Regions from separate parts of the Undibacterium sp. Ji49W genome, predicted to be linked through region 3. Evidence: predicted binding sites of a transcription regulator. Region 3 holds the regulator's gene; each other region holds the start of a gene.
What was found. Region 3 encodes FliA, which starts transcription of late flagellar genes. Its sites were predicted from a motif close to CTAAAGTTTNNNNNNNNNNNGCCGNTA; they were not measured.
Positions count from the first base shown of each region.

Region 1: ACO0LK_RS22205 (FlxA-like family protein) is a predicted target of FliA. The motif match lies at 1,970-1,996, and genes of this name have one in related genera.
Region 2: ACO0LK_RS16445 (flagellar protein FlaG) is a predicted target of FliA. The motif match lies at 7,289-7,315, and genes of this name have one in related genera.

Region 1 is NZ_JBMPOW010000020.1:73,917-84,357, reverse strand. Features, by position in the region: gene ACO0LK_RS22215 (response regulator) at 1-502, opposite strand, end outside; gene ACO0LK_RS22210 (lipocalin family protein) at 932-1,492, opposite strand; gene ACO0LK_RS22205 (FlxA-like family protein) at 1,546-1,935, opposite strand; gene ACO0LK_RS22200 (patatin-like phospholipase family protein) at 2,222-3,631, shown strand; gene ACO0LK_RS22195 (helix-turn-helix domain-containing GNAT family N-acetyltransferase) at 3,674-4,666, opposite strand; gene ACO0LK_RS22190 (AI-2E family transporter) at 5,002-6,867, shown strand; gene ACO0LK_RS22185 (alpha-L-arabinofuranosidase C-terminal domain-containing protein) at 7,300-9,342, shown strand; gene ACO0LK_RS22180 (glycoside hydrolase family 2 TIM barrel-domain containing protein) at 9,386-10,441, shown strand, end outside.
Region 2 is NZ_JBMPOW010000012.1:163,549-173,989, forward strand. Features, by position in the region: gene ACO0LK_RS16415 (hypothetical protein) at 1-147, shown strand, start outside; gene ACO0LK_RS16420 (hypothetical protein) at 486-1,325, shown strand; gene ACO0LK_RS16425 (hypothetical protein) at 1,327-2,841, opposite strand; gene ACO0LK_RS16430 (ATP-grasp domain-containing protein) at 2,963-4,204, opposite strand; gene ACO0LK_RS16435 (pyridoxal phosphate-dependent decarboxylase family protein) at 4,194-5,681, opposite strand; gene ACO0LK_RS16440 (hypothetical protein) at 5,857-6,843, opposite strand; gene ACO0LK_RS16445 (flagellar protein FlaG) at 6,856-7,152, opposite strand; gene ACO0LK_RS16450 (isochorismatase family protein) at 7,478-8,008, opposite strand; gene ACO0LK_RS16455 (LysR family transcriptional regulator) at 8,128-9,003, opposite strand; gene ACO0LK_RS16460 (quinone oxidoreductase family protein) at 9,128-10,099, shown strand; gene ACO0LK_RS16465 (lipocalin-like domain-containing protein) at 10,115-10,441, shown strand, end outside.
Region 3 is NZ_JBMPOW010000003.1:127,498-137,938, forward strand. Features, by position in the region: gene flhA (flagellar biosynthesis protein FlhA) at 1-1,581, shown strand, start outside; gene flhF (flagellar biosynthesis protein FlhF) at 1,578-2,915, shown strand; gene ACO0LK_RS04775 (MinD/ParA family ATP-binding protein) at 2,908-3,750, shown strand; gene ACO0LK_RS04780 (RNA polymerase sigma factor FliA) at 3,755-4,486, shown strand; gene ACO0LK_RS04785 (flagellar motor protein) at 4,468-5,208, shown strand; gene motD (flagellar motor protein MotD) at 5,242-6,078, shown strand; gene ACO0LK_RS04795 (flagella synthesis protein FlgN) at 6,195-6,695, opposite strand; gene flgM (flagellar biosynthesis anti-sigma factor FlgM) at 6,698-7,006, opposite strand; gene flgA (flagellar basal body P-ring formation chaperone FlgA) at 7,152-7,901, opposite strand; gene flgB (flagellar basal body rod protein FlgB) at 8,078-8,482, shown strand; gene flgC (flagellar basal body rod protein FlgC) at 8,518-8,922, shown strand; gene ACO0LK_RS04820 (flagellar hook assembly protein FlgD) at 8,945-9,613, shown strand; gene flgE (flagellar hook protein FlgE) at 9,676-10,441, shown strand, end outside.

The DNA of each region.
Region 1 (10,441 bases), on a different contig from region 3:
ATTTCGCCCGATTCGCAATATCTGCATGCGTTTTAGCCAATTCAAGATCTTTGTTCAAGACAGCAAGTTCGGCAACATGAGCATGTAAGAGGCGTTCGAGATTGACGTTTTCCATTCGCAACTTCCGCGCCTCCAACGCCCTGGCAAGTACAGGGAGAAGTACAGAAATTTTGAATGGTTTAATAATGTAATCAAATGCGCCCACTTTCATTGCTTCCACCGCAGATGCTATCGTCCCCTCCCCGGTCATGATAATGCATGCCAGGTCGGAGTCAATAAGACGAGCCGCTTTCACCATTTCAATGCCGTCGAACTCGGGCATCATTAAATCTGTCAGCAGGAGATCAAATGTCGTTTCCCGCATTTGAATCAATGCTTCCGAACCAGAGACAAAACCGGCGGTGTCGTAATCTTGATCGCGTAATAAATCACTCAGCGCACTCATGTGCAGCACTTCGTCATCTACGATTAATATTCTCGGACGCGTATTTGGCGTTTCCATCCAAACTCCTGACATACTTCATCACGTTGCTTTGTGAATAAATGCTTATATAAAGTTACATGCTTTCAATATAGCTGGACTTTTTTTAAAAACAATAAGTATCAAAACAGAAATTTCTTTTTTTGCATTTTAGATAGCTATAGATTTAAAATCCCAGTATATCCAGAAATTATTGCCGTAAAGTTAATTAATTCCAGATTAAATCTGATCCTGTAAATGCATTCCGGCATTTCTACCAGTTGCAACGGAGTTCCGTGCTAATCAGCTGTTTTTTAAGTCGGTCGCGAAGTGCCGGGGTTGCCCTCAATTAACCGATGATGAATAAGGATGAGTGTGAGCAAGGTGATTCGGGATGCCGTGCAGGGCGCGTCGTAGCTAAAGAGGAGCCTTAGCAAGCGGTGTAATACAGTAATGCGCCTGAATTGACTGCTAATAATCCTGTCTAGTCAAAACCAGCTTGCTCACATCAAGCCCCTGGGCTGTCAGGCGGGCTATTAAGGCGTCGTACTTTGCCTGATCAACTTTTTTTGTGCGTGACAATATCCAGAGATACTCGCGAGTGCCTTCGCTGACGGCGGCCAGTTGGTAACTTTGGTCGATGTCGATGACCCAATAATCGCCCCAAACCATGGGAAGGAAGGACAAGATGGCCGGGGCAAAACGTACTTTTAACTTGGGCGAATCTGCTGCACCTATCTGGCGGGCCACGCCGATAGCCTCTACCAGGTCTCCATTTTCGGCCCGACAGCGATTGATAACCTGCACTTTGCCATCAGGCATCGCAGAGTAGCTTGCAGTGGTAAAACTGGTGCATCTCTTTTGAAAGCGATTGTCGAATTTCGCGATTTCGTACCAGGTGCCCATATAGCGCGGAACGTCCAGGGCGGCAATGGTTTCAAGTGGTTTGACGACTGTAGCCTGGGGCGCATCACTGGCATTTGCGTTGACGCTTAGTGCAAACAATAAAGCGGTGAGGAATCTTATCTTCATTAGCATGTCCAAATAGCTGAATGCCCCATTGTATACTTCAGCGACCGCAGGTGTCACACGAACGCATCCACATTACCACCCAAGACGGGGTCCACTGCTTTTTTTACATGACTGATCTGTGTATCAGCAGAAGCGCCCTGCTTCCCGGTCTTGTTTGATTCCAATGCGCGCTGGGCTTGCTGTGCCTGTTGGGCGATTAGCTGCTCCATTCTGGCCTGGGTGACTTGTATCTGCATTTGAATCAGCTTGGCTTTTGCCTGGCCTTCCTTGCTTTGCTCGCTGACTGCTTCCTTAAAGTCTTTTTGCAGCGAAATGAGTTTTTTCTTCAAGGCTTCAATCTGCGAGCCGACATCTGCACTATTTGTTCCAGTACTTGCACCCTCACTTTGATTGACTACGCGATTAACTACGTTTCTAAGGTCAAATGAAACTGACTCTGCCATGTTGATCTCTCGTTATTTATACATCCAACGTCGTTAACGGTGTAAATTGCAAAAAACTTTATATAATCTTATATCTTTGTACCCTGCTCTCTTGGCAAAGCTGGTACTTGCCGATGTTGATATGGATATGCGTGCAACGGTGCGGTAAGGTACTGCAAGGTCTTGGTGTGCTGATTTTACGCCCGCACAATCAAATACCGCAAATACCGCAAATACTGCCAAACTGGGTGGTACGATTTAATGAATTGAGCGAATTAAACGAATAAAGATGAGATTATTTTTAAACATGAAACGCTGTGCGGTGCTTGGCCTGGCAACGCTGTTAAGTGCCTGCTCGACATTTCATCCCTGGCAAAATGAAATTGCCAGGGCGACCCCAGCCAATGCCGTTCAAAGCAAGCCGTCAAAACCCCAATCCATCGTGGTGGCTGTCACCATGTCGGGTGGCGGTGCACGTGCGGCGGCGTTTGGTTTGGGCGTGCTGCGTGAGTTGAAAGACACCAGGTTCACCTGGGAGGGTGAGTCGACGACGATACTCGACAAAGTTGGCATGATCAGCGGTGTGTCTGGCGGTAGTATCCTGGCGGCGTATTACGCTGCCTTTGGCGAAGATACGTTCAGTCGTTTTGAATCCGAATTTTTGCTGTCCAATTTTGAAGGCAGTCTGATACAAAACACGTTTTCGCCTAAACAAATGTATAGACTGCGCTCTCCCTGGTATGGTCGTAGCCAGGTGTTAAGCGAGCAGTTGAACAGACTTTATCGTGGCATGACGTTTGGTGATTTACAAAAAAACCCGCGTGCGCCTGAACTTGTGGTCACTGCCACTGACCTGACCACCGGTGCGCCATTCGAATTTACGGCAGATCAGTTCGCCCTGATCTGCTCTGATCTGGACAGTGTGCCTTTGTCTTTTGCAGCAGCAGCATCGTCGGCCGTACCAATCGTTTTGACGCCACTCACGCTGCGCAATTACGCCCACGATTGTCCAAACCGGCCAGACGCTGCCAGAATCAGCAAGGGCAATCTGGGTGAAGACAATTATAGATCCCGCATCATCAAAGCAACTGAAGACAGTTATAAAAATGCCGCTGAGCGCCCTTACCTGCATCTGGTGGATGGTGGTCTGACAGATAATCTGGGTGTCAGGATGCTGCTGGACAGGGCAATCGCCGATGGATCAGTGCAGGCCAATTTTCGCGGGGCAGCACCGGGTTCTATACGACGTGTGGTGTTGATCTCGATTAATTCAGAGCGTGATCTGGCAGAAAGAATCGATCAGAACGACAAGGTACCGACAACGGGGCAAGTCGCTGATGCGCTTTTGTTTGGGGTTGGTTCTCGTGATTCCCAGGTCACCTTGGCCATGCTCAATGATGATGTCACACGCTGGAACCGTGAAATCGTCGAACATCGCGGTAAAAAGGACAGCCCTTTTGCCGCCGATGCAGAAATGCACGTCATCAGCGTCAGTCTGCGAGATATCAAAGACCGTCGCCAACGTCGCTCGCTGTTGCAGGTGCCTACCGCTTTTACTATCGCGCCCGACTATGTGGAGCAATTACAATCGGCTGGCCGTGATGTTTTACGTCAATCCTCAGAGTTCCAGCGAATGCTGGAAAGTCTCAAGAAGAGTTCGCTCCCCCAGCAGCAAGAGTCTAAGCTTCAAGCCTTCAAGCAACAAATGGTGGAATAATGCGGGTGGCGGTTGTAACGCGGTGCTTGCAAAGTTGACGTTTCACTCCACACCATTAGCGTAAGATCGGGGTAGCTTTCTACTGAACCTTTGTTCGGTAACGCTGGTTCCCCATTGCTGACCTGGTTCTTCATTGGTCAGTTGAAAACCGAAGGATTCATATAAGTGGCGTGCGGCATCCAGCCCCTTGAAGGTCCAGAGATAGGTTTCGCCAAATTGCTGATCCACGTATTGTATTGCTTGCGCCATGAGTTGCCGCCCAATGCCGGAGCCACGCAAGGAATCATCTACAATAAACCATCGCAAATGCGCGATGCCCGTTTCATGATCGCCATCGATAGCAATAGAAGCCAGCGTACGTCCATTATCTGAATACGTCCACAGTGCCTTGCCGTCTGCGGGCAAGCTGCCTGCGAAACTGGCCAGTTCCGTTGCCACTTTTTGTTCAAAGAATGCGCCGAAATGCCAATGTGCGGAGTAGAAACGGGCATGCAAACCGGCAATATCGCCAATGCAGCCCGGCTGGTAAGCTTCAAGAATGGACATGCCCGCAGGACTGTCCGTATCGGTATCCACCATGTTGTTTTGCGCAAGCGCATCGGCATACAAGGCAAGCGTACGCACCAGTTCTTGCTGATCGGATGGCGTTATGCGGCTCAGCGCACCGGACACCTGATTGCTTGCGTAGCGATCGATTTTTTTACGGATCTTTTGGCCCTCACTCGTCAAATACAGATTTGATGAACGGGCATCTTCGCTTGCTGTTCTGCGCTCGACCAGCCCGCTGTTTTCCAGCTTGCCTACCTGTCGACTGGTGTTCGATTTATCCAGTCGCAGGATGTGGCCTAAGGCCTTGGCATTCATACCCGGCCGGGTACCAATTTCAAGAATAGCGTGTACCGCAGAAGGCGCAAGATCGCTATCGGCCAGGGTGGGTCGCATAAAGCCGAGTTCACGCACGAGCTTGCGCGAAAATTCGCGTAGTTCCAGAATTGTGGTTTCCCGGGAATGGCTTGAAGCATCGTTAAGGTCCATTGATGATCTCATATCTTGTGTTTTTCCCCACATCAAGCGAAAATTAGTTGCGATTTACAACCAATTAATGATTAATATAGTTGCAAAGCGCAACCTTTGCAAGCTTTGCAAGCCGTGTGTGCGTTGATTGCCGGGTCAGTCGTCCATTTGCGACAAATTACGGGCGATTAAACCTGCAAGAACCTGATCATTCCGTTTGAATAAAACGCCTTGATATCTGCGCCGGAGTGCCGAATTTTTCTGCAAGAAAAATAGGACAGAAAATACGTGCGATGTTTCGTATAATCCATGCTTCCTATTAATACGCCTTCGTCCTGACTACTTTCGGACCCTACATGCTTAGTCTCCCTTCCATTCCCCGGCTTACTTCCAGTTCAATTGTCACTGTGACCTGTGTACTCGCGCTTTTGCATTTTGGCCGTGAAGTGCTGGAACCAGTCGCGCTGGCATTGATCCTTAGCCTGATTATCGCGCCGCTGATCAATGGCATGCGCCGTATTGGGATGGGACGTTTGACGGCAACATTTGGCGCTCTCCTGATTGCCGGAATAGGTGTAGCCGGGATAGGCACGATACTCACCTACCAGTTGGTGGCGGTGACGACAGAACTTCCACAGTACCGTTCAGCCATTCACTCCAAGCTTGAAGCAGTGCGCGAAATGACCGAGAAACCGTTTGCGCGCCTGGAGGCAGAACTCAAGGCGGTGACGCCACCTGCTCCCACCCCCGTACCAAAGTCCAGCGCAGAAAGAAAACTTGTCAGCGGACAAGTTCAGCCTATACCTGTGGAAATACGCAAGGCACAGTTAACCACAACCGAGACGGTCACCCGACTGATTTCGACGATCTCTGGCCCGGTTGGCGAAACGGGCTTGGTATTGGTGCTATTGGTGTTTATCCTGCTTGACCATGAATCGCTAAGAGATCGCCTGATCCGCCTTACCGGCAAAGGCGATGTCAGCAGAACCATCAAGGCACTGGGCGATGCAACTGAAGGCGTGTCCCGTTTTTTCTTTTCACAATTTTTGGTAAACGCCGGCTTTGGTGTTGTCGTTGGACTGGTGCTTTGGGCTGCCGGCGTTCCTCACGCGGTTTTGTTTGGCGCACTCAGTGGCGTATTGCGTTTCGTCCCCTATCTGGGGGCACTCGTTGCCGGCGGCGCGATCACTCTCTTCGTTGCGGCCATTGACCCTGGCTGGACCCTGCCGCTGTTATGTCTTGCCATTTTTGGCGTGATTGAACTGATCGCAGCAAACGTGATAGAACCCAAGGTATATGGCCATAGTTCCGGACTGTCGCCACTTGCAGTGATGGTATCGGCCCTGTTCTGGAGTGCCATGTGGGGGCCAATCGGTCTTTTATTGTCGACTCCCCTCACCTTGTGTATGGTGGTCGCTGGCCGGCACGTCAGTGCGCTGGAGCCGATCACCATCCTGTTTGCTGATGCGCCAAATGTGGATGAAGCCCATCGCTTCTTTCACCGAGCGCTGGCGGCTGATGTCGATGCCATAGTGCGCGATGCCAAAACATATCTGCGTAAATTCAGTTTTGCCAAATATTGCGACCATATCCTGCTGCCTGGCCTTGCCCTCGGTGCAAATGATCTTGAGAACGGGAACATCGAGAAAGAGCAGCAGAACAGCATACGAGCCACCATCGCCATTCTTGCGGAAACAATTGGTCAAGTACCTGTCGGTACAGTGAAGAAACTGAAACAGCGCAAAGTATCCATGCTGGATGCCAGTGTGGGTGCACATTTGCGCCAGATGCGACAGCAACGTCTGGGACGCTGGCAGGGGCCACTGGACGTGCCGCAGCGATCTATCGTCTTATGTGCCGGATTTGCCAGCGAACGTGATGATTTGCTGAGCGAACTCTTTGTCATGGCCCTGCGCGAGGTAGCGGTCGATGCCCGCAGCATCTCATTTGGGGATAACAGTGAAACACCCGGCGAAGACACTGCCAACCTGGTATCGACGATATTTATTACCTACCCGCTTGTCTCGATGATGGATAGCTGGATACCTATTGTGCAAGAATTACGCACCAATCTGCCGCATGCAATCATTGTCTCCATTCGTCTGTTTTCTGAAGAAAACCAGGCCGATCAGTCAATTATCAAAAAACACGTTGATATGGTATTGCGCTCGTTTGAAGAAGGCCTGGCATTCGTCGCACCGAACCGGGCGAACAGGTCTTAACGCCTGACTTGTGCCTGAACGGGTTCGCGAGCTGGCGCGTAATTGGTATGTAATAAGTCCCGCCAAGCTCAATCGATACGGCACAAACACAATACTGCTGCGCTCCCGGTGCAGCATTACAAGCTGGGCTTTGGCAACACAATGGCAGCGCGCGCCCATGCAAGATGGGCCAAGAGCAGACATCTGCGCAGTCACCCGCTACGCCAATACGAAAGCCCGACTGATCAACAACGTGATAATTCACGTCTTATCCATTGGCAAACGCTTAACTCGTTTCATAATATGAATTCCAATTGACATTGGAAACCGTGCGCATGGCCTTTTTTCGCCGCGATTTCATTTAATTCGTCTTCGTTTGCCGCAACACAATCAGCCTGCCAGGCGGGTATCAGTGTCTTTTACTTTTCAGTGCAATTTGCAAAGGTTACGCCCATGAGCAGTCACGCCAAACTTGTCCACTCCTGTCATACTCGATTGACGAGCCGTCGTTACCTGCCGCTTCTGGTGCTGGCAAGCACACTGATATCCGCATTCGCCTCGGCGCAAACGACAGTCAAAATAGACCTGAGCAAACCTGGCATCCCCGTCAGTTCCACCCTGTACGGTTTGATGACCGAAGAAATTAACTACTCTTATGATGGTGGACTGTACGCAGAACTGGTGCGCAACCGCATTTTCAGGGATGACGAGAAAACAGCAGTACACTGGTCGCTGGTGCAGGATGCGGACGGCACCGCATCGATTGCGCTTGACACCCGTTATCCGGTTGCCGGAACTGCATTGACGACCAGCCTGCGGCTTGACGCAGCACAGGCATCGACAGGCCACCGTGTTGGTGTCGCGAATGATGGTTATTGGGGCATTCCCATCAAGCCAGATACCAGCTACCGTGCCAGCTTCTATGCCAGAACCGCAGGCGCAGGCGGAGTACCGATCACAGTCAGCCTGGAAGGCAGTGATGGCAAGACCGTGTATGCACAGGCAATAGGTGGCGAAATCAATGGCGAATGGAAACAATATACCGTCACATTAAAAACCGGAACAAATATCAAACCGACTGCGGCCAGTAGACTGGTGCTGTCGACGGAAAGCCCTGGCACGGTCTGGTTTAACCTCGTTTCGCTGTTCCCGCCTACGTACAAAGACCGGCCAAACGGCAATCGCATTGATCTGATGCAGAAACTGGTGGACATGAAGCCTGGCTTCCTGCGCTTCCCGGGTGGTAATTATCTGGAAGGTGATACGGTTGCCACCCGCTTCAAGTGGAAGGAAACACTGGGCCCGCTCAATCAGCGCCCGGGACATCCTGGCACCTGGAAATACCGTTCTTCCGATGGCATGGGACTGCTCGAATTTTTGGAGTGGACCGAAGACATGGGTGCTGAGCCGGTACTGGCTGTGTTCGCTGGATATGCACTGAAAGGTGAGACCATTCCCGCTGGCCCGGCATTGCAACCCTTCGTTGATGAGGCGCTGGAAGAAATCGAATATGTCATGGGTGACGTTAACACCAGGTGGGGAGCGCAACGCGCCCGAGACGGCCATCCGGCACCGTTCAAATTACGATATGTCGAGATTGGCAATGAGGATGGATTCGACAAACAAAAAACCTACGATGGCCGCTATACCCAATTCCATGATGCGATCAAGGCCAGGTATCCACAGTTGAAACTGATTTCGACTGTCAACGGCAAGGATGATCTTGGTCAGCGTCAATTGTTAACCAGCCGTGTTCCAGATCTGATAGACGAACATTATTATTACGACCCGCTGGCAATGATGAATGACGCCAAACGTTACGATACGTATAGCCGCAGCGGGCCGAAGATTTTTATCGGTGAATGGGCTGCACGCGAAGGGGCACCTACCACTAACCTGATTTCTGCACTGGCCGATGCCGCATGGATGACAGGCATGGAACGCAACGCCGATATCATTGAGATGTCCTGCTATGCACCTTTACTCGTCAACGTCAATCCGGGTGGCATGCAATGGCGCAGCAACCTTATTGGCTACGACGCGCAGACCAGCTACGGCTCACCGTCCTATCATGTGCAAAAAATGTTCCAAACCTATCTGGGCGATGTCTCTTTGCCGCTGGTAGCGGAGAATATCCCTACTCAGACCTGGCAGCCCAAGGCGAAAAAGGACCAGCCTGCACCAGCGGCCAGGCAAGTGCCAGGTTTGTTTTTTTCAGCTACTGCATCGGAACAGCGTGGCGAAATTTATCTGAAGGTCGTCAATGCTATAGATACACCGCAAATGGTCAAGATAGACTTGGCGGGTCCGATCAGGGTGGCGCCGCAAGGAAAAGCGATAAGCCTGCGTTCGGATGCCCCGGGCGATACCAACACCATCGACGCACCAGACAGGATAGTACCGGTAAGCAGCGCCGCACATGGTCTGGGCGCGCAGTTCAATTACAGCTTCGCGCCTTATTCTGTGACCGTGCTGGTACTGTCACGGACCAGGTGATAGCTCAAGTCCAAAACGAAGAAATTACGGATGGCCCTATTCCATGAAAAAAATACTCAGCTGTTTCTGTATTGCTTTTGCCTGCACCAGCGTTAGCGCATCCAGCCACGTCGCCGCTGCCAATAAAGTAAACGCGGTAAACGCGGCAAACACGGCAAACACCCAGGTTCAATACCTGAGCGGCACCGACAAGGATCACCGGGTGGATTGGGAATTTTTCCTGGACGCTGGCCGCAACGGCGGTGCCTGGAAAACCATCCCGGTTCCGTCGAACTGGGAACTTGAAGGTTTCGGCACCTATCGTTATGGCCAGGACTGGGGCAAGGAAGCGGTGCCCGACAATGTCGGTAAATACCGCCATCAATTCCAGGTACCGGCTGGCTGGAAAGGCCAGCAGATCGAAATTGTGTTTGGTGGCGCCATGACCGACACCGAAGTAAAGATCAACGGCCAGCTTGCCGGGCCTGTCCACCAAGGTGGCTTCTATGAATTTCGCTACGATATAACGCCGCTGCTCAAGGCCGGTGAAAACAATCTGCTGGAAGTGAGTGTCAAGCGGGTATCCGACAATGCATCAGTAAACCGGGCTGAACGCAGTTCGGATTTCTGGCTGTTCAGCGGCATTTATCGCCCTGTATGGCTGGAAGCAAAGCCAGTCGCCAATATCGATCACGTCACGCTCGATGCGCGTCATACCGGCGAATTCGATGCCGAGGTCTACCTGAGCAGGCAAGTACCTGCTGGTACCAAAGTCCGGGCCAGTTTGAGCACGCTGGACGGCAAGCCGCTCGGCAAACCGGTTTTGGCCACCTTGGCCACGTTTGCCGGTGCGCAGCAACCACTGCATTTGCATACGTACATCGACCATGTCATTCCGTGGTCAGCTGAAAATCCTCAGCGCTACAAGGTCTTGTTTGAACTGCTCAACGGTCAAAAAGTCACGCACCAAATCAGCAAGACGATAGGGTTTCGCACCATAGAATTGCGCAAACAGGATGGTGTGTACGTCAATGGCAATAAAATCCGGCTGAAAGGTTCAAACCGTCATTCATTCTGGCCCACCTCGGGCCGAACGACCAGCAAGGAGCTCAGTTACACC
Region 2 (10,441 bases), on a different contig from region 3:
CGCCGCCAACTGGCATCCGTCCAAAATGCCCAGCGCAGCGGCGGCCAGGGCAGCACCCTGGATGAACTGACACGCAACAAGCGTGAGATAGAAAGCAATCTGAGGTCAATGGGCTGCGATGCGGCGCCTAAAACGACGATGCAATAAGTGACCGACATTCATCATTAACGATGATGCCAGCGCATTCTTTGCGCTGGCCCGGCAAGCCCTTTCTTGCTGCCACGCAAGTACATGTCGATGCACGCGGCAATCTGCTTGAAAAACGATCATCAAGTTGCATTAGCGCAACTGAATTAACTCAGCAAACCAGCTAAAAACTGGAACATACAATCCATTCTCATTGATCAGAATTCCTGCATAAAACAACGCCAGGGCATCTTATCAATCTCAAGTTTCATTTTAATGTTGCCATATTTTTAATATGGGTTTAATTTATTAAGGAATAACATTTCAGCAAATCTCACACTGACCGTGGAGTTACCCATATGACTGAGCATGAACTAAACACTGCCAAGTATCTATTGGAACTCCGTCGGCTTGAGCTTGACGAAAAACTGGCAAAACGAGACGAAGAATTTCTATATAGAAATTCAACTACATTGATTACCGGGGCAATCTCCCTGGCCGCAATCATTGTCTCGTTAAGCGGAGTCGCAATTTCTTTCTCTCAAAAAGAAAAGGAACTGGCACTACAAACCGGCCAAAATGAACGTGCGCAATCACAAGCTGTATTTGAGGCAAACAGGAAATGGCGATCCGACGCAGCAAACTATGTATCAGCCAATAGAGAGCTTATTTTTTCCGGAAATACAAAAGACCAGGTACAAATTCGTGAAGTCATGATTCTCGCCTACCCACCCGACATCGTAGATGCCCTATTCAAGGGACTAGAGCAGCAAGCCAAGGAATCAGAAAAGGTAACCTGGGCAGATGGCCGCAAAGCGCTTGATGTCGTCTTGACAGAAAACAGTAGTGCTGTCAGCCCTCAAATCACGCCTGTCGCCGTGCTAGCGCCAACAAGTGATTCTCTGATCGAATTATTCAATGGCCCGACCAGACGAGATGTCAGCAATACTCTCGTTCGGGATTATGCTAACAATAAGAAAGCTGTCATTGACAGGCTGATTGCAACGGTACGTCCCGAAAAAGATCCTTCTGCCTATCGCGTCAATCTCTACGTCCTTTTCACTCTTGCCAGAATTCCGGGACACTGGGAAGGGACACCAGAACAACAGCAAGTCATCAAAGCGCTTGGTGAGTCACGCAATATGGCAGACCATACCTATGCGCAATGGGCGAAGCAAGCGAACGAGCATGCAAGGTGAGTTATTTTTCTGTTGCGAGAGGATGCTCCAGCACCATCTGTCGCTGCACCTCATCCAGCACCTCCAGCGCCGCTACAATGATGGTGCTGGCCTGATTTTTCTGGACTGCCGCAACAATCTGTCTCGCCCCTAAACACAGACGCAAGGCGCTGATGGGTTTGCCATTGCGCATGCCACAGGTGACAGGCTGGCCGAGTTGCATGCCTTTTTCTTTTTGCAGGTGGCGATAAATGGCGACCGTGTCTTCGTGGCTGTACGGCTGGGCTTTGTCAGATGTGGATATAGCAGGCCACATCAATACAAACGAAAAAATAGTGGTGTAACAATCCCAGCCCTGCGCCGTCATGATGGCGCTGCGGTCTGGTGCTGCCACGGGCAACATGGCCAGTGATGGATGGCCGGCAAAATAGTCGTGGACAGCATGTTGAAATTGTTGGATGAAGGCCAGAATGGCCGCGTCCGGCAAAGCGCGAAAAGCACGCAGTTCTTCCAGCGCGGCGACCCAGCGCAATAGCAGGCCATAATTAGGGCCTGCCGGCAAACCCTGGGCTCCGATCCAGTCAGACGGCCAGTCAGCACGGCTGCTGTAGGCATGCAGCGACGCCGGCAATCTGATCGTCTTCAAATCCGGTCGCATGGCCCCCGGCAAAAACAGCGCCCCAGAAAAACTGGGGCCGCATAAAAATTTAGACCCTGTCATCGCCACCATATAGCCCTGATCCAGATAGGCTTGCAGGCTAGCATTCGACAGGCGGAACTGGCAGGCATCTACCATGATCTGCAATTGCGGGTAACGTGCCCGCAGTTGCACTACGGTGTTTAATGACGGTGCCATCATGCCGGTTTTGCTGACATCCATCAAAATCAGCATGACTGCCTGGCCACGCTGTATGGCTTGTTGGGTCAGTGTTTCGACTTCGCTATCGACATCGTGGCTGTCACGCACGGTGCCGTCGGGCTGGCGCAAGCTGATGCTGACGATATCAACTTCTTTCGCCTGCGCGATGTGGCTGCCAGCGCTGACCTGTTCACCCAGAGCGGTACGTTCGCTGAAATGCCTGGCCGTCAGTGCCGATGGCACGGCGCTGCCGGTTTCATTGGCATCCGCCATGATGACGAGGGTGCGTGTGCTGGAAAAATTGGCGCATAGCTGGGCGGCGATCAGGTGCAGGTCCGTGCCGGATGCGGCAAAGATGATGTCCACGTCTTTGCGCTGCTCCAGCCCACATAACTGCTTCAATTCTTGCCGGACTTCATTCAATTCGTTTGCGTAGCAAGCATACGCATCCTGCTCGCTTTGATACAGTCTGGCGTAGGTACGTGCGGCGGCGGTATAAGCCTGTGCGGATATGCTGGAAGCAGTGGCCGAGCTAAATGCATACATCGCATCGTGCGCGTTCAAAGGCACGGCAGCACAGCCGTATTTATTGGTGCCATCGGCTTGCAGAATGAGCCTGGCATCACCACCATCAATCAGCAACTGATCGAGCGTGGGTAAATCTTGTAGTGTACTCATGGGCATGAGTGATCTGGCTCCTTGCAACACACTGTGACACACTATGGCTATTACACACTATGACAAGCTACAGCGTGGCCCATCCCTGCCTGATGGATGGGCTCACATTCCATATCAGAACTTACGCAGCAGGTGCTGTTGCCATGGCCTTGAGTAGCATGTCGCGGAATGCGGCAAACAGTTTTTTCATCGGTTCCTGTTTGTAGGGGAACATGTCTACCGGGTCCATGGCATGCACGATCATGTCACTATCCACTTCAAATATCAGCAATTTGCCATCGCGGGTTTCACCGCAGTCTATGCCGACATAATCCAACCCCAGGCGTTGGGTGATTTCTGCAAATGCGGTCAGGTGGCGCGGTACAAAATCGGTGTCAAAATTTTCCATAAAGCGTTTTTCTTCATCGCGCTTTTCCTGGCTTTCGGTCATGCCTGCGTTCAGGTAATGAATCATCCAGTGTTTGGAAATACCCATGTGGGAAATAAAGGGTTTGCCATCGATGAGGATAATGCGGTATTTACGGAATTGACCATCTGCGCTGCGGTAATCGACAAAGCGGGCAACATAAAATTCATCGCTGGGTACGGCTTGCAGATAATCGGGAATATCTTCGGGCGATGCGACTTTTCTTAAGCCATGCCCGGCATGAGAACCCAAAGGCCGCACGATGATGGGGAAATCATCACCAGGCAATAAGCTGCTGATTTCTATGTCGCCACTGCCCAGTTTTTCCAGCGTAGGCCGGTCTATGCGGATGGAGGTGGGCATTTCTATGCCTTCGCCAGCCTGCAACAATGCACAGGCACCGTCACGTCCCAGATGCGTAATGCGTTCTGGTGCGTTGATGACAGGCCGTGGCCAGCTGTCTGCCAGCGCCTGTAAATCCAGCAAAAGTTCATGCTTGTCGTCCGCTTCACCAACGGCCACAAACAGGACATCGTGTTCGGGTAGTTGTTCTATGGCGGGTATGCCGGCACCGACGTATAACAGGTCCAGCGCGATGTCTGAATCTTCCACCAGAAATTCCAGCGGGGTATTGGCCATCAGATCGCCATCGGTCATCAGGGCCAGCAATCTGATTTTTGTTTCATGCGCCGACGGGATGGAATACAGGGGTTGCAGCTTCAAGGCTTCCATCTGCGTCGCCAGCGCAGTGTCGCGGTGGCCCAGCAATAACAGGGTGGTTGCCAGGTCCATCATGGCATTGGCATCATTGGGATATTTTTCGGCATGGGCAATCAGTTCCATGCCTTGCGGTTTCATGTCGACACCGGCAAATGCCTTGCGCATCAGCGGTGCCAGGCCGATCAGCTTGCTTTGCTGTGCTGGTGCGGCGGTATTGGTATCCTGATTATCGTTCATGTGACTTGTCATCCTGTTTGCTTGCTGCATGTTGGTCTGTGTTGCTGAACTGGTCGCCAAAACGCAGGGTGGCGGCGATCAGTGCATCGATATCTTCAGTGCGGGTACGGTGATTAACAATAGCAGCACGTATGGCCAGTTGCTTATTGATGGTATTGGTAGAAGGCGCAGAAATACCCGATTCATGCAAGGCCACCACGATGTCGGCATTGACCACATCCGGGTTCGCACAGCGATAGCGGAAGCAGACAATATTCAAGGCCACCGGGGCCAGCAGTTCCAGTTTTGGGTTGGCAAGTACGGCCTGTTTCAAGTATTGCGCCACCTCGCAGGTGTGGGCAATCATGCGCCCCAACTGGTCTGCGCCATACACCTGTATGGTGAACCAGGTTTTGAGGGCGCGAAAACCGCGAGACAGGTCGGGACCAAAATCGCAGGGCCAGGGTGAACCGGCGGCCAGGCCTTTGGTATCGCGTCGCAGGTAACTTGCAGGTGTGGCAAAGGTGTTGTAATGGGCGGTGCTGTCACGCACCAGGATAAACCCGGCGTCATACGGAACCTGTAACCATTTATGAAAATCAAAAGCGATGGAATCGGCCCGCTGTATGCCATTCAGACGCGGTGCCAATGCGGGTGACAGCATGGCCAGTGCACCAAAAGCACCGTCGATATGAAACCACAACTGCTCCTGCTGGGCGATATTTGCCAGTGCATCCAGATCATCAATCGCACCGACATCGACTGAACCTGCGGTGCCGACAATAAAGAAAGGGGTCAAGCCGCTGGCACGGTCCGCCGCTATGGCGGCTTGCAGCAAGGCAGTATCCATTTCAAACTGCGCATTCATGGGGATGACACGCAAGGCATCCATACCCAGACCGGCCATGTCCATTGCTTGCGCAATGCAGCCGTGGGCACCGGCAGAGGTGTAGGCCACCAGCCTTGACGTACAGGCAGCCAGACCTGTCTGACGCACCTGCGTGCCCAGGGCACGTGACCTTGCTACCAGCACGGCAATAAAATTGGCTATGGATGTGCCAGTGACAAACAGGCCGCTGGCTGTGTCAGGGAAATCAAACAGGGCACTGACCCAGCGGGTGACTTGTTTTTCGACTTCGATGGGCATGTGATCGCGACCACCCAGATTGGCATTCAGGCCCGCCGCGAGCATTTCTGCCAGCGTACCGACAGGGTTGCCACCACCCTGCACCCAGCCCATGAAACCCGGATGGCTGTTACCTACCGAATACGGCAGGACATGGTCCATGAACTGTTGATGCACTGCCGATAAATCACTGGGACCAGCAGGCATGGTTTGCCTGAACTGCGCCCGCACGGCGTCCGGTATCGGTTGCCAGACCGGCCGCTCGCGCAGGTGTTCGGCATAGTCAAGAATATCATCCAGCATGCGATGCCCCTGCGCCCGTAATGCCTTCCAGTCGCTGGGGTCCAGTGATTCATTGTCAGATGCTGCCATGCCTATTCCCAATTTCTCTTATCTACATACGGTAATTATCTATGAGAGTAGGACGATTAAAGCAGCGAATACAGGCGTTTTTGCAGCTTTATTGATGCAGAGAGACAATTTGTAAGAAATTTGGCTGACTTGCGATGGTCAAACGACAATATTTCAGGGCATCTTACCCTGTCAACTATGCGCCAGCAAACATCTCCGCAAAGACGCTGGCCCTGGCCTTTGCCTTGGGGCCGGACCAGTAATCACGCAATTCCATAATGGTCTGCTCGCCTTGCCTGATGCAGATCTCAAACGGACGTTGCTGTATGACTTCGTGCACATAGCTGGCAAAGCCATCGGCAAAGTCATCATAGACATTGGTGGCGGCATACAGAGTGGGGAAACTGGTCTTTTGCAGGTCTTGATAAATCTCGGGGATCAGTTCACCCGGCAATTGTTCGCCCGTGTAGAAGCGCAAGTGTTTGCGTTGCGGAAAATCGTTGCGCAACAGGGGGATGACATCACCACTCATGGCGATTTGCCATGCCAGCGACAGGTAGCTGTATTCTTCTGTTGATTTGAAGCGTTTGGAACCTATCCACCAGTCTGGCAGGTATTCGCTGTTGGCATTGAGGACATGGCCAAATTCATGCAGCAATATAAACTGGATGGCATTTTTGCGGTTGTCGTTGTCCGGCGTTTCGATGATGACATCAATGCGGTACTGGTCCTGCGGCAGGAAGGGGGTGTATTCTTTCCAGGTGGCCCAGTCATTGGCTGCACGGTGCAAAAATGCATCAGTATCCATCAGGCAAACCACGCCCAGTTGCTGGCCATCCGGCGCCATGACCACATCGGTCAGTGCAGATGAACCCAGGCCACGGGCAAAATACACGCCCAGCAAGGGGCGGGCCAACAGTTTCAACAGGGATGGTGGCATTTCTGCCATGGCATTTTGCACATCAGCCAAAAAATCGGCGGCAAGCACCACTGCTTCAGGTGATGCTGCCAGGGCGGGATCAGATTGCTGCACCCCTTGCTGACTGCCTTGCTGGTTGATTTGCTGGCTGGCATTGACAGAGGCCACATAGGCCAGCACCTCGGCAGGTGCCACACCCAGTCTTTCAAGAACAGGACGGCCCAGTTGGGCGCGCCAAAAATCCGGGTCAGACGTTAAAATCACGCATCAACCCTCTCAGGCCTGGGCGTCGAGCAACAATCCAGTTTTGCCCCCCAGATCCTTGGCGATGGACAATGCCTGGGCAGACGGTATCTGCTGGATCACGGTATTGGTTTCACGGTCAACAATCTGCACAACCACTTTGCCTGAGCCACTGTCCAGATTTAAATTCACGCTATTGCTGGAATCGATAAAGCGATTGATTTTATCCACAGACTGCTTCAACTCGGCACTGCTGATGGCGGTGGCTTGCGTTGCATCTTTCGCAGGCGCGACATCACCAGCAGCCAAATCCTTACCTGAAGGCGCCAATTTTGGTGCACTTTTAACATCTTGCCGAGGCTCAACAGCAGAGATGCTTGTGCCCCCGCCTGTTATCTGACTGATATTCATATCATTCCCCGACTGTAATGTAAAAAATCAAAACGGATTACTGCGTTAACATCATTAACGGTAGCTGTGCTTAAAAGTTTAATTTTTTATTCAAAAAACGGGCTGACGGGATATTTACGCTGACAGGCGGTGGGGGTTATAGCAAATAATTGCCAGAAAAGCATTAGCTGACCGATGCCGCAGACCGCTCCAGCCTTCTCATCAATTATTTCAAAATAACAACATTGACAGAAATTAAGCGGGCCTATGACCCAAACACCTCAGCCACCGTCCTTACCATCAGGCGGCTATTGGCCGGGGTGGACAAGTTTTCCCATACCCAGTTGTGGTGTTCGATGACTTTTTCGGCCTTCATGTGGGGGCGGTCGCCTGTGGTATGGGCGTCGGACAGGGCAATGACATCAAAACCATGTGATACGGCAGAGCGTATGGTGGTATCTATGCACAATTCAGTCGCCAGGCCGCAGACCATGAGGGTGTGGGCACCGGTGATTTTCAGGTGCGTCAGCAAGCCGGTGTCGGCAAAGGAATCGCAGGCAGTTTTATCGACGAACACATCACCTGGTGTAAACGGCAATTCGGGGATGACTTCCCAGCCGTCAGAACCGACCATTGCGTCATCATTGGCATGACGGATATAAATGATTTGCCCGCCATGCTGGCGCGTGACTTCGGTCGCATGCTGGATGCGGGCGACCACTCCCTCTTTATCATAGCGCGGCGTGGTGCCATTCACCCATGCGTTCTGCATATCGATAATGAGTAAGGTATTCATTGTGCTGTTGCTTGCCTGTCCAAAGCTACATGATACCGCGTTGTTCAGCACGTGGTGCAGTGCAAGGTCCACGTGCAACATTTGTTCATCATCAGGCAGTACTATTTTCAGGCTGATAGTCAGGTCAACAGGTCTTGCACTGCCTGGCTGGCAAACAGGCTGATTAACTGGTCCGCCACTGCTCTCACCCTTACAGAGCGGCGCACATCATCATGCATGACCAGCCACAGTTTGCGCTGCACGGGGCAAGGCGGGTCTTGTATGCGTTGCAGCTCATTACTACCCAGACCTTTGGCCAGGTAATGCGGCAATACCGACACCCCCATGCCTGCGGCCACCACCTGACGCAAGACCAGTTGATCATTGCTGCGTAACAGCACCCTGGACGGGTCGGCACCCAGCAAATTTTCCAGCCACTGGTGATGGGGCGTGCCAGAGTTTCTTTCATAGGCGGCAAATTGCCAGTCGCTACGATCCAGTCCTTTCAAATAGCTTTTTTTGGCATACAGTCCATACTGGATAGTCGCAACAGCCTTGATCACCAGCCCCGCTGTTTGTGGGCGCGACATGCGCAGGGCAATATCGGCTTCACGCCGGCCCAGACTGACTTCGTGTTTTTCGGCAAACAGTTCCAGTTCCAGACCGGGCAAGGCGGCATGCAGGTTTTTGAGGTTGGGTGCCAGTACAAATGATGTCAGGGTGGGTGCAGCTGAAATCCGTACCACGCCTTCCATCTGTCCTTCGCTCAGGGCTTTTCGTTCGAACGAAAACCAGCGATCTTCCACTTCCCGCGCATGCTGCACCAGGTTTTGTCCTTCCACCGTCAATTGCCAGCCGCGCACCAGCCTATCAAACAGGCGCAGGCCTAATGCTGCCTCCAGGGCATCAATGCGCCGTGCCACCGTGGTGTGTTCCACTTGCAGGCGACGCGCAGCCCCGGTCAGCGTACCGCTATCGACCAGCGCCAGAAAAAACCGTAGATCGTCCCAATTCATGATCGTCCCAATTCATCATGGTGCAATTATGCACAGTCCAGGCGAATTTTTCAGTAATTTTATTTAAAGTGCTCTTTGTCTAAGCTATGTGCAACAACGCCCCTACTACATAGAAAGAGTAACGATGAAAGCCATACAGATACTAAGCCAGGGCGGTCCGGAAGTTTTACAACTGACCGACCTGCCCATGCCAACCCAAAAAGCCGGAGAAGTGCTGGTACGCGTCGCCATCGCCGGCATCAACTATGCCGATGTGTATCAGCGCAACGGGCAAAACCCTGCTGTCTTGCCTGCCATCCCTGGCGCCGAAGGCGCTGGCGTCGTGGTGGAAGGCAATCCAGACCTGCCTGCCGGTACCAGAGTGACCTGGCTATCACAGCCCGGCTCCTATGCTGAATACCTGAGCATCCCGGCCTGGAAGCTGGTAAGGCTACCGGATGACATCAGTAACCAGCAGGCGGCCGCCGTCATCATGCAGGGCGTCACCGTGCAATACCTGGCCGAAACCAGCTACCAGATCAAGGCGGGCGACACTGCGCTGGTGCATGCCGGGGCTGGTGGCGTGGGCCTGCTGCTGATACAGCTTTTGAAGCACAAGGGTGCCACCGTGCTGACCACCGTATCCACCGCTGCCAAGGAAGAACTGGCGCGCCAGGCCGGTGCCGATCATGTTATCCGCTATACCGAAACAGATTTTGTCGCGGCAGTGAGAGACCTCACGCAGCAGCAAGGCGTGCATGTGGTGTATGACTCGGTCGGGCTGACGACCTACCAGGGCAGCATGGCGGTGTTGCGCCCGCTGGGTTCGCTGGTGCTGTTTGGCCAATCCAGCGGCAATGTGCCACCAATTGACCCGATGACGCTATGCCGCAGTGGGTCCCTGTTCTTCACCCGCCCCACCCTCGCCCACCATGTGACCGACGCCGCCAGCCTGGCCGCCCGCAGCCAGCGCATACTGGGCTGGCTGCGCGAAGGTATTTTGCGCCCGCGCATAGGTGGCACTTATCAGCTGGCGCAGGCGGCCCAGGCCCATGCCGACCTCGAATCACGCAAGACCACCGGCAAATTGCTGCTGAATATAGCGACAGCCGACTAACTATCTGGAATGACCATGAACACATTACTACGCCCACTTAGCAGCCTCAGAAACCTGATACTGATCTGCATCACCAGCATCACCTGTATCACATTTGTCAGCCTGCCCGCCAGCGCCATGATGCAGCAGGATATAGATTTGAATGAACAGGCCCAAAAACGCCTGACCGGCACCTGGATGCTGACGGGTGCCCCAGAAATCCATGCCGATGGCAGTCGTGGCGAAACCTTTGGAGCCAATCCCCAGGGTTTGCTGATCATTGACGACACTGGTCGCTATTCGCTACAAATCTACAAGGCAGAAAGAAGCAAATTTGCCAACCCCGACAAGCGCAAGGGAACG
Region 3 (10,441 bases):
GGTCTGATCGCCGAACAAGAGGCGCGCCGCCGTCGTACCGAAGTGGCGCAAGAAGCTGAATTTTATGGTGCCATGGATGGTGCCAGTAAATATGTACGTGGTGATGCGGTCGCCGGCATCATGGTTACTGTGATCAATATCGTCGGTGGCCTGATTGTCGGTATGGTGCAGCATGATCTGGATTTTGCTTCTGCGCTGAAAAACTATACGCTGCTGGCCATTGGTGATGGCCTGGTGGCACAAATTCCTTCCCTGATCATTTCTACTGCTGCCGGTGTTGTGGTGTCGCGTGTTGCCAGTGACCAGGATATCAGTGGTCAGTTGATCGGGCAGTTGTTTGCCAAGCCACAGGTCATGATCATTACCGGCGGCATTATTGGCGGCATGGGTTTGATACCCGGCATGCCGCATATCGCCTTTATTTTGCTGGCTGCAATTCTGTGTGGTGGCGGTTATCTGCTGAACAAGCGCAATGAAATGCCTCCTGCCATGGATGAAAAACAGGATGCGCCCGCAGCCGCGCCGCAAGAGATGGAAGAAGCGACCTGGCAGGATATTTTGCCGGTCGACACCCTGGGTCTGGAAGTGGGTTATCGCCTGATTCCGCTGGTGGACAAAAACCAGGGCGGCGAATTGCTGCGTCGTATCAAGGGCATACGCAAAAAATTTGCGCAGGAAGTCGGCTTTCTGTCGCCACCTGTACACATCCGTGACAATCTTGAACTTAAACCATCAGCCTATCGCATCACGCTTAAAGGGGTGGAGGTTGGTGTTGGCGAAGCACTCAGCGGTCAGTACCTGGCGATCAATCCAGGCATGGTCACCGGCAATTTGCCCGGCGCCGTCACGAATGACCCGGCCTTCGGCCTGCCTGCCGTATGGATAGATGGCGGCATGCGCGATCAGGCGCAGGCGATGGGCTATACCGTCGTGGATTCGGGTACGGTGATCGCCACGCATCTGAATCATCTGATCACTTCCCACGCTGCCGAGTTGCTGGGCCGTCAGGAAGTGCAGTTGCTGATGGACCACCTGGCCAAGGATATGCCGAAGATGGTGGAAGAGCTGGTACCAAAAATCCTGCCTTTATCTGTGCTGCAAAAAGTCTTGCAAAACCTGTTGATTGAAGGTGTGCATATCCGCGACATGCGCACCATCATTGAATGCCTGTCAGAACAGGCCATGCATACCCAGGATGCCGGTGAGCTGACTGCCCAGGTGCGGATTGCCCTTGGCCGTGCCATCGTGCAGCAGATTTTCCCGACCGGGAATGAACTGACTGTCATGACGTTGGATAACCGTCTGGAACGTTTGCTGATGCAAGCCTTGCAGACCAGTGGTGCTGATGGTGCCGGTATTGAGCCTGGCCTGGCCGACACACTGGCAACCCAGACCGAAGCCGCTGCCCAGCATCAGGAGCAATTGGGCCTGACACCGGTCTTGCTGGTGCCTGCACCGCTGCGCGCCTTGCTGTCACGTTTCCTGCGTCGCACGGTGCCGCAACTGAAAGTTCTGTCACACGCAGAATTACCTGAAACAAAAACAATTAAAGTCACCAGCCTGGTTGGAGGTCAATCATGAACGTCAGAAAATTTACCGCGAATACTTCTCGCGAGGCTTTGCGCATGTTGCGGGATGCCCTGGGCGCTGATGCGGTGATTTTGTCCAACCGTAATGTCGGTGGTAAGGTCGAGATTTTGGCGATGGCGGATGAAGCCATCAGTGCGATTGCCCCTTCATCTACTGATGAAGCACCAGCGCCGGCATCTGTGCAGTCTATACCCGATACTCCACGCTTTGCGCCGCGTTATCAGTCTGAAGCACAGGCCGAAGCAAGGACTGAAGCACGGATCGAAGCACCAGCGGTTATCCGTCGACCGCTGAAACCGGCGATCGCCATGGATGCTGATATTGAAGCCGCCGTCAGCGCCGGTGAATTGAATAATGTGATGTCAGAAATCCGCTCCATGCGCAGCATGCTGGAGTCGCAACTGGCCGAAATATCCTGGACCCAGACCCAGAAGCGGCATCCGCAGAAGGCCGAAATTCTGCGTGAAATGCTGGCGACTGGCTTTAGCGCCGGCTTGTCACGCTATCTGGTAGAAAAATTGCCGGAAGCCGGCAAGCTCGAAAATGGCCTGGACTGGATCAAGAATACCTTGGTGCGTAATCTGTCTACCATCGACAATGAAAACGAAATGCTGGAAAAAGGCGGCGTCTATGCCCTGGTAGGTCCTACCGGTGTTGGCAAGACCACGACTACGGCCAAACTGGCCGCGCGTTGTGTGATGCGTCATGGCCCTTCCAAGCTGGCGCTGATCACTACAGACGGCTACCGTATCGGCGGTTTTGAGCAATTGCGTATTTACGGCAAAATACTCGGCGTCATGGTGCATGCCGTCAAGGATGAAGCGGATTTGCGCATTGCCTTGTCCGAACTCAAGAACAAGCATACGGTATTGATTGATACTGTGGGTGTCAGTCAGCGCGATAAAATGGTGACCGAACAGGTTGCCATGTTGTCAGGAACAGACACTCCGGTAAAACGTCTGCTGTGCCTGAATGCCACCTCGACCGGTGAAACCCTGAGCGAAGTGGTGCGGGCCTATCAGGGTAATGGCCTGGCAGGTTGCATTTTCACCAAGCTCGATGAAGCTGCCACCATAGGTGGGGCACTGGACATTGCGATACGCCAGAAGCTGATGGTGTATTACGTCGCCAGCGGCCAGCGGGTGCCGGAAGATCTGCATATTGCCAATAAACTGTACCTGATAGACCGTGCCTTCAAACTGAAACGCGAGACAGCCGCCTTCCGTTTGCTGGATGAAGAATTGCCTTTGTTGATGGCTGGTACCATGGGTGCCGGGAATGCGGCGCGTGCTGCAACTGTGTCCAGGGAGGTGTCCCTTGGCTAGTTTTGATCAGGCAGAAGGCCTGCGCCGCATGCTGGCCAACCCCAAGCCCAGAGTCTTCACTTTTCTGTCGGCCTTGAAAGAAGATGAAAAAAGTGGCATGTTGGTGAATCTCGGCGTAACGCTTGCCAGGCAGGGTAGTGAGGTATTGATGATCGATGCGCGGGCTTCGGACAACAGCATTGGGGCCTGGCTGAATGCAAGCAATGATCGTACCTTGTTGGATGTAGCGAGACAACAGCGTACAATGAAGGAAGCAATCAAAATGGTGGCTGCCGGTTTGTCGGTGACGATGCTGACCAGGCAGGCATCGCTAACGTCTGCTTTGCCGCCAGAAAGTGCGCGGCAACTGACTGAAGTGTTTGATGTCGTGGCCAATCAGGCTGACCTGGTGATGGTGGATGGCGATATCAATGCGAATGACGCATTTGCGCTGGCGTCACTGGATGACAGCGAATTGGTGATACAGGTTTCTGCCGATCCGCATATGATCAAGGCCGCATACGGACTGATCAAGCGGGTCAGCAACAGGGTAGGAAGGCGCGGTTACGGTATTCTGGTATCCGGCGCATCAGAAAAAGAGGCGAGATTGATTTACACAAATATGGCACAGGCCGCCAGCCGTTACCTGGCTGTGCCTTTGCACTATGTCGGCCATGTGCCGGAAGATGAGCATGTTAGAAAGGCAGCGCATTTGGGACGTTCCGTGATTGACGCTTTTCCAAAAGCGCGTGCTTCGCTGGCTTTTTCAAAGCTGGCGGAACAATTGGCAATGACTGCGCGTTCGACATTATGTTTAGAGGGAGTCCCTGAGCTGGGTGTCGGTCTCGGAATATAAATACATGTACACCGCTAGCGGAAAGTCCGATAAAAACTTCCTCCTTCGGGAGCACGCCCCACTGGTCAAGCGCCTTGCTTACCAGTTGAAGGCGCGTCTGCCTCCCAGTGTGGAGGTGGATGATCTTGTGCAGGCGGGCATGATAGGCCTGCTGGATGCCGTCAACCGCTATGAAGACACACATGGCGCCCAGTTTGAAACCTATGCCGTGCAGCGCATACGCGGTGCCATGCTGGATGAATTGCGCAGCAGCGACTGGTTGCCGCGCGGCGTACGCCAGAACATGCGCAAGATAGAAAATGCCATGAACACCTTGCAGCAAAAGCTGGGCAGGCCACCTCTGGAAACCGAGGTCGCCAAGTCGCTCAAGCTGTCGCTGGAGGAATACCAGGACATGCTGACTGACAGCGGTGGCCATCAACTGGTGTATTACGAAGATTTTCATGATGCCGATACCAAAGAGCATTTCCTCGATCATTATTGTTCTGACCTGTCGGGCGACCCCTTGCAGGATTTGTTGAATGATGATTTTCGGGATGCCGTGATCGGGGCGATTGACAGCTTGCCCGAGCGAGAAAAATTGCTGATGGGCTTGTATTATGAGCAAGAGTTGAATTTGAAGGAAATCGGGGCCGTGATGGGGGTATCTGAATCACGGGTGTCGCAATTGCATAGTCAGGCGGTAGCCAGGCTCAGGGCGTACTTAAGGGAGAAGGCGTGGACTGGGCTAGCATAGTCGGACTTTTACTGATCGTTGTCGGCATCGTTTCCGGGCAGTTGCTGGAAGGTGGCCGTCTTTCTTCCCTGGTGCAGCCGGCTGCGTTTGTTATCGTCGTGGTGGGCACCATAGGTGCAGTACTGATGCAAAGCCGTATCAAGGCCTTTACCCAGGGCGTGCGCATGCTGCGTTGGGTGGTGTCGGAACCGCCTGACAATAGCAAAAAAAATGTGGAAGATGCACTGATCTGGAGTGTGGTCGCCCGAAGGGAAGGCTTTCTCAGCCTGGAACGCTATATGAACGCGTCGACTGATCCCTTCATCAGCAAGGGCCTGCGTCTGGTCATTGATGGTATCGACCCGATCCGGCTTAAGGACATTCTGGACGTTGATATTTCGCTGTATGAGATGGAACAACGCCAGTCTGCCAAAATCTGGGAAGCCGCAGGCGGTTATTCGCCCACCATCGGTATTCTGGGGGCGGTGCTGGGTCTGATCCATGTGATGGAAAACCTGACTGACCCGTCCAAGCTGGGCGGTGGTATTGCCGTTGCCTTTGTGGCAACGATTTATGGTGTGGGCATGGCCAATCTGTTGTTTTTGCCGGTCAGCCACAAGTTGAAGGAAATCATCAATCGGGAAGTCACGCGACGGGAAATGTTGTCCGACATTTTTTACAGTATTGCCCTGGGCGATAGCCCGCGTGTGGTGGAAGAGCGATTGACCAATCATAGAAATTGATGGCTTGCCTGCTGTAACGCCTTAAAGAACCCTATGGCCAGAAGAAAATACCACGAAGAACCTGAAAACCACGAGCGCTGGTTGGTTTCTTACGCCGATTTTATTACGCTGTTGTTTGCCTTCTTTGTGGTGATGTATGCGATTTCTTCTCTGAACGAGGGGAAGTACAGGGTCTTGTCGAATTCACTGACGGGGGCTTTTGGCAAGGTCATGGTCAATCCCAAGACGGTGGATATGCCGAATGAACCGGTCGTCAAGCTCGACCCGCTGCCGCTGGTGAAAGGTACACGTGTGAACGAGGCCCTGCGCAAGGAAAAAGCGCAAATGACCACCATGGCCAAGGATATCATGACTGTGCTGGAGCCGCTGGTACGTGAGGGCAAGGTCAGGGTCAGTCAGACCAGTCGCGGTATCACCATAGAAATCAATGCCAGCCTGCTGTTTGCGCCGGGTGAGGCACGCCTGAATGTGGATTCGATACAGGCGCTGAGAGCCATTGCTGGTGTCTTAAAGCTTGATACCCATGCCATACAGGTAGAGGGGCATACAGATAATGTACCCATCAAGAACCCGATTTTCCCTTCCAACTGGGAATTGTCAGCAGTGCGCGCCAGCACGGTTGCCAGGCTGCTGACTGAAAACGGTGTCGATGAAATCAGGGTGACAGCCGTAGGGCAGGGCGCTAAATTGCCGGTCAGCGACAACGATACGCCAGAAGGCCGGGCCAGGAATCGCCGGGTGTCTGTGACCATACTGGCAGTATTGCCAGAGGCTGCGGTAGATGTACCTATCTCGCCAACGGCCCCGGCACCTGTGTCGCTACCGGCAACGTCATCTTTGCCGGCTGTCGCGCCCGCACCTCAACCATAAAATTGGCCGCATTTTTTGTTGGTTGAAACAAAAACAGACCCGTTTGCGGGTCTGTTTTTTTATGGGCACTGGCTATATCAACTGATCTAAACTGATTTAAATGGATCTAAACGGATCTAAGTCGCGATATAACCCTTGCCTGAGGTGCCTTTGATTGTGGACTGGCCATTTGGGCCATACATGGGGGATGCGGCCTGGTTGCCTTGCTGCAATACGCTCAACATGGCCTGGCTTTGTGCCAGGCGGCGGTTAATCAGCAGGCCATTGGTCTTGTTGTCTTCTTTTGCCTGCATCGACAATTGCAGAAGCTGATCCCAGTACAGGGTCGCATTCGGTGCATTGTCGGCACTGCCAGCCTGCTGCAAATAGGCCTTCATGCCATCCAGATCTGCTCTGTAGCCAAGTTGTGTCAAAAAAGCATTGCGCTTTTTTTCCAGTTCGGACATCTTGCCGACCAGTTGCCCTTTGCTTTGGGTGTAATCGTTGAGTAATGTGACATCGCTATCAACAAGTGCGGACTGCTCTTTTTTCAGCAATTCAGCCAGGGAAGACATGGTGACGACTTCTTCCTTCAGGCATTGTTCAATTGCAGTATGTCCGGAACTTGTTGGGTTCATGGCTAGCGTTTTCTTGCGTTAAGTAAGTCTTTGACTGTTTCCAGAAGACCATCAGCGACTTTTTCCGAGTTCACTTGAAAGCGTCCCTCAGAAATGGCCAGCTTGATCTCTTCCACCTTCTTCGTCTCGAATACGGCATTGCTCGCCTGTGTGCTTTGCAGTGCCTGCAATTGCGTGGACAGGGTCGAAATTTGCACCTTCGACGAATTCGCAACGGGAGCCGGTGTGTTATCTGCCGGTTTTTCCGTGCGTGCCTGCTGGGGGCTTACGGGCAGCCCAGAGGTCTTGTTAAGTGCGTCATCAATTTTCACAGCGATACCCTCAGTATGGGAATTACAAACATCTACATCCAGTTTATCGGCTGTGTAATTTTAAACTTTAACCTTACCTCAAAAAAATATTGCACTAACTTAATTGCATTTATTTTAAGTGTTTCTTTTTTGGCTAGTATTTATGCTAGTAAACGATTTCTATGATGCCACCATTTTTGGCAATGCCGCTAATAGTTTGCCCTGAACTTGTTTTGGCTTTGGCAACTTGTCCGTCAGACGCATTGTTCAGTGCTACCGCGTCGGTAGCGACCTGGAAGCCCGGGCCGGTGCTGATTACCCTTACCGATTGCCCCTGTTGTACTACTGCCGGGCTTTTCAATACATCGGCCCGCAATATGCTGCCAGATGTCAGAGACATCTGCATGCTTTTGCCAACGGCCTGTTCAGGGCTGGTGACAACACCGGCTGGCAATTTCGAAATATCTCCACGCATTTTGCTCAGGTCGGCCATGGTAATGACTTGTCCGTGAGAAATAGCGTTGGCAGTCACATAATAATCAGCCGTCACCTGCACATTGGCCTGTAAATAAATGAGCCAGGTGGCTGGCGCGCCGCATTTGATGGCCAGTGTGACCTTGCCCCAGGGTTTGCTGCCTGGCGGCAAATAAGGATTGAGAGCGTCGCAGGCTTGCAGATTAAGGCGCTTGTCGACGTCGGCGACCGTAATTTGTACTTCACCGTTCAAGCCGCTGGTTTGTAATGTCAAAAAATCAAGTGCCACCTGCTTAAGCTGGACCGGGTCTTGTTGCGTGGCAGGGTTGGCTGCCTGCGCCGCTCCTGTTATCCCAGCTATGCCAGCCATGCCCACCATGCTAGCCATTGCCATCAAAAGCCATGCTGGCAGCCGTTTGCCTGTGTTTAGTGGAGGTTTCATCCTGATTCCTGCGTTTATCTGTTCCGGATTCCATTTTAGGATTCCTGCCGATTTTTGAAAGCGGGAATAAGCAGGGTTTTCTCGTTCTGCTTGCCTGATCAAACTTGTGTGACGACGAATAATATGCAAGGTATAGCAAACCGTGGGCATGCCTGATCGGTGAAAAGGAGAAGATGATGGCTGGTGGATTGGATGATTTCTTGCGCTTTCATGAAGTGGCTCTATCCGTCAGGGGGCAGCGTCAGCAATTGCTGGCATCAAATATTGCCAATGCGGATACGCCAAATTATAAGGCCAAAGATGTTGATTTTTCAGCAGCGCTGAGTAATGCCCTGCACCAGAACCTGACGCAGTCGCCTACGGCCCTGAATAAAACGGCCAGCCAGCATCTGGATACGGCAAGTACGGTAGCAGGTGTGGCCGCCCAGTACCGCCCTACGATACAGGGCAGTGTGGATGGTAATACGGTGGATATGGATGTGGAACGCAATCAGTTCACCGACAATGCATTGCGCTATGAGGCCAGCCTGACCATCATCAATATGCAGATTAAAAATATGCTGGCGGCAATACAGGGCTAAACAGAAGCTAAAGCACGAATACAAGGATTATCATCATGTCACTCTTTAATGTATTTAATGTTGCCGGTTCAGCCATGAGTGCGCAATCGCAGCGTCTGAACGTGGTGTCAAGCAACCTGGCGAATGCCGATAGTGTCACCAGTTCTGATGGCCAGCCGTATAAAGCCAAGCAGGTGGTTTTCAGCGCCGTACCCATGGCAGGTACGGCCTCCACCGCCGTCAAGGTGAATGAGGTTGTAGAAGACAGTAATCCGCCTAAACTGATGTATGACCCCAAGCATCCACTGGCTGATGAAAAGGGCTATGTCGCCACACCGAATGTGAATGTGGTGGAAGAAATGGTCAATATGATATCCGCATCGCGTTCTTACCAGAACAATGTGGAAGTCATGAATGCGGCCAAAACCATGTTGTTGAAAACATTGACCCTGGGTCAATAAGTTTAGAGTAAAGGAATAAAAGATGACCACCATACAGACTGATGCCGTTGATCCAACTTTGCTTGCGACCATGAATGGCAGCAAGACATCGGCCAACTCAACCGAGGATGCGCAAAACCGTTTCATGACGTTGCTGGTTACTCAACTGAAAAACCAGGATCCGCTGAACCCCATGGACAATGCCCAGGTGACCAGCCAGATGGCGCAATTGTCAACAGTGAGTGGTATCGAGAAGTTGAACACAACAGTCACAGCGATGAATGCCAGTTTTCTGGCCAGCCAGAACCTGCAGGCCGCCAATATGATAGGCCATGGCGTGATCGCCCCGGGCAATACGATGGCAGTCACGGACGGCAAGGGCATCTATGCGGTTGACCTGCCACAGGCGGCGACCAAGGTTGACGTGGAAATACGTGACAGTGCCGGTGCCGTCGTCAGAAAAATGAGCGTGGACGCCTTGCCGCAGGGGGTGAGTACACTGACCTGGGATGGTAAAACCGATGCCGGTACTACTGCTGCCAATGGTGTCTATACCTTTGACGTTGCTGCGAAATCGGGTGACACGAAACTTGCGGGCACCAATCTGGCTTTTGGTGTGGTGTCCAGTATTACTTCTGGTTCCTCGGGGGTGAAACTGAGTGTGGCGAATGTGGGTGATGTCAGCATGAGTGATGTGAAGCAAATCTATTGATGTCTGGAGTGATCCCGAATCAAACAGTGTCAATGAACTATTCAAAGTAACGGAGAAAAATCATGGGTTTTCAACAAGGCTTAAGCGGACTGAATGCGGCTTCCAAATCACTGGACGTCATAGGTAACAATATTTCCAATGCCAGTACTGTTGGTTTTAAACAGGGGCAGACACAGTTTGCTGACGTCTATGCCAACTCGCTCAATGGTTCTTCCGGCGGCACTGTGGGTATTGGTACCAAGGTATCGGGTGTGGTGCAGCAGTTCACCCAGGGGAATATCTCGACGACGAATAATCCGCTGGATATCGCGATTAACGGTGGCGGTTTTTTCCGTATGTCGACCAACGGCGCGATTACGTATTCCCGCAATGGTCAGTTCCAGCTGGATAAGCAGGGCAATATCGTCAATGCGCAGGGTGCCCAGCTGACAGGCTATGTGGCCAATTCGGCCGGCGTTTTGTCCACTGGCGCGGCAGCACCGATCAATATCAATACGGCAGATATTCCACCGGCACAAACGGCGATCATCAATTCGGTCATGAACCTTGATTCGCGCAAGCTGGTTCCGGGTACACAGACGCCAGTGGCAATTCCACCGGTGATCACGCCAACTGCCTTCAGCCCTACTGATCCTACGACCTACAATAGCTCCACTTCGATTGCGGTTTTCGATAGTCTGGGTAACTCGCACGTAGTACAGTCGTTCTTCGTGAAGGTGGATAACCTGAATGCGGCCACGCCACCTACGGCACCGGCCACCATAGAATGGGATGTGTTTGCGACCGTCGACGGTGTGTTGATTGCCGGTACTGGTGCTACCACCAACT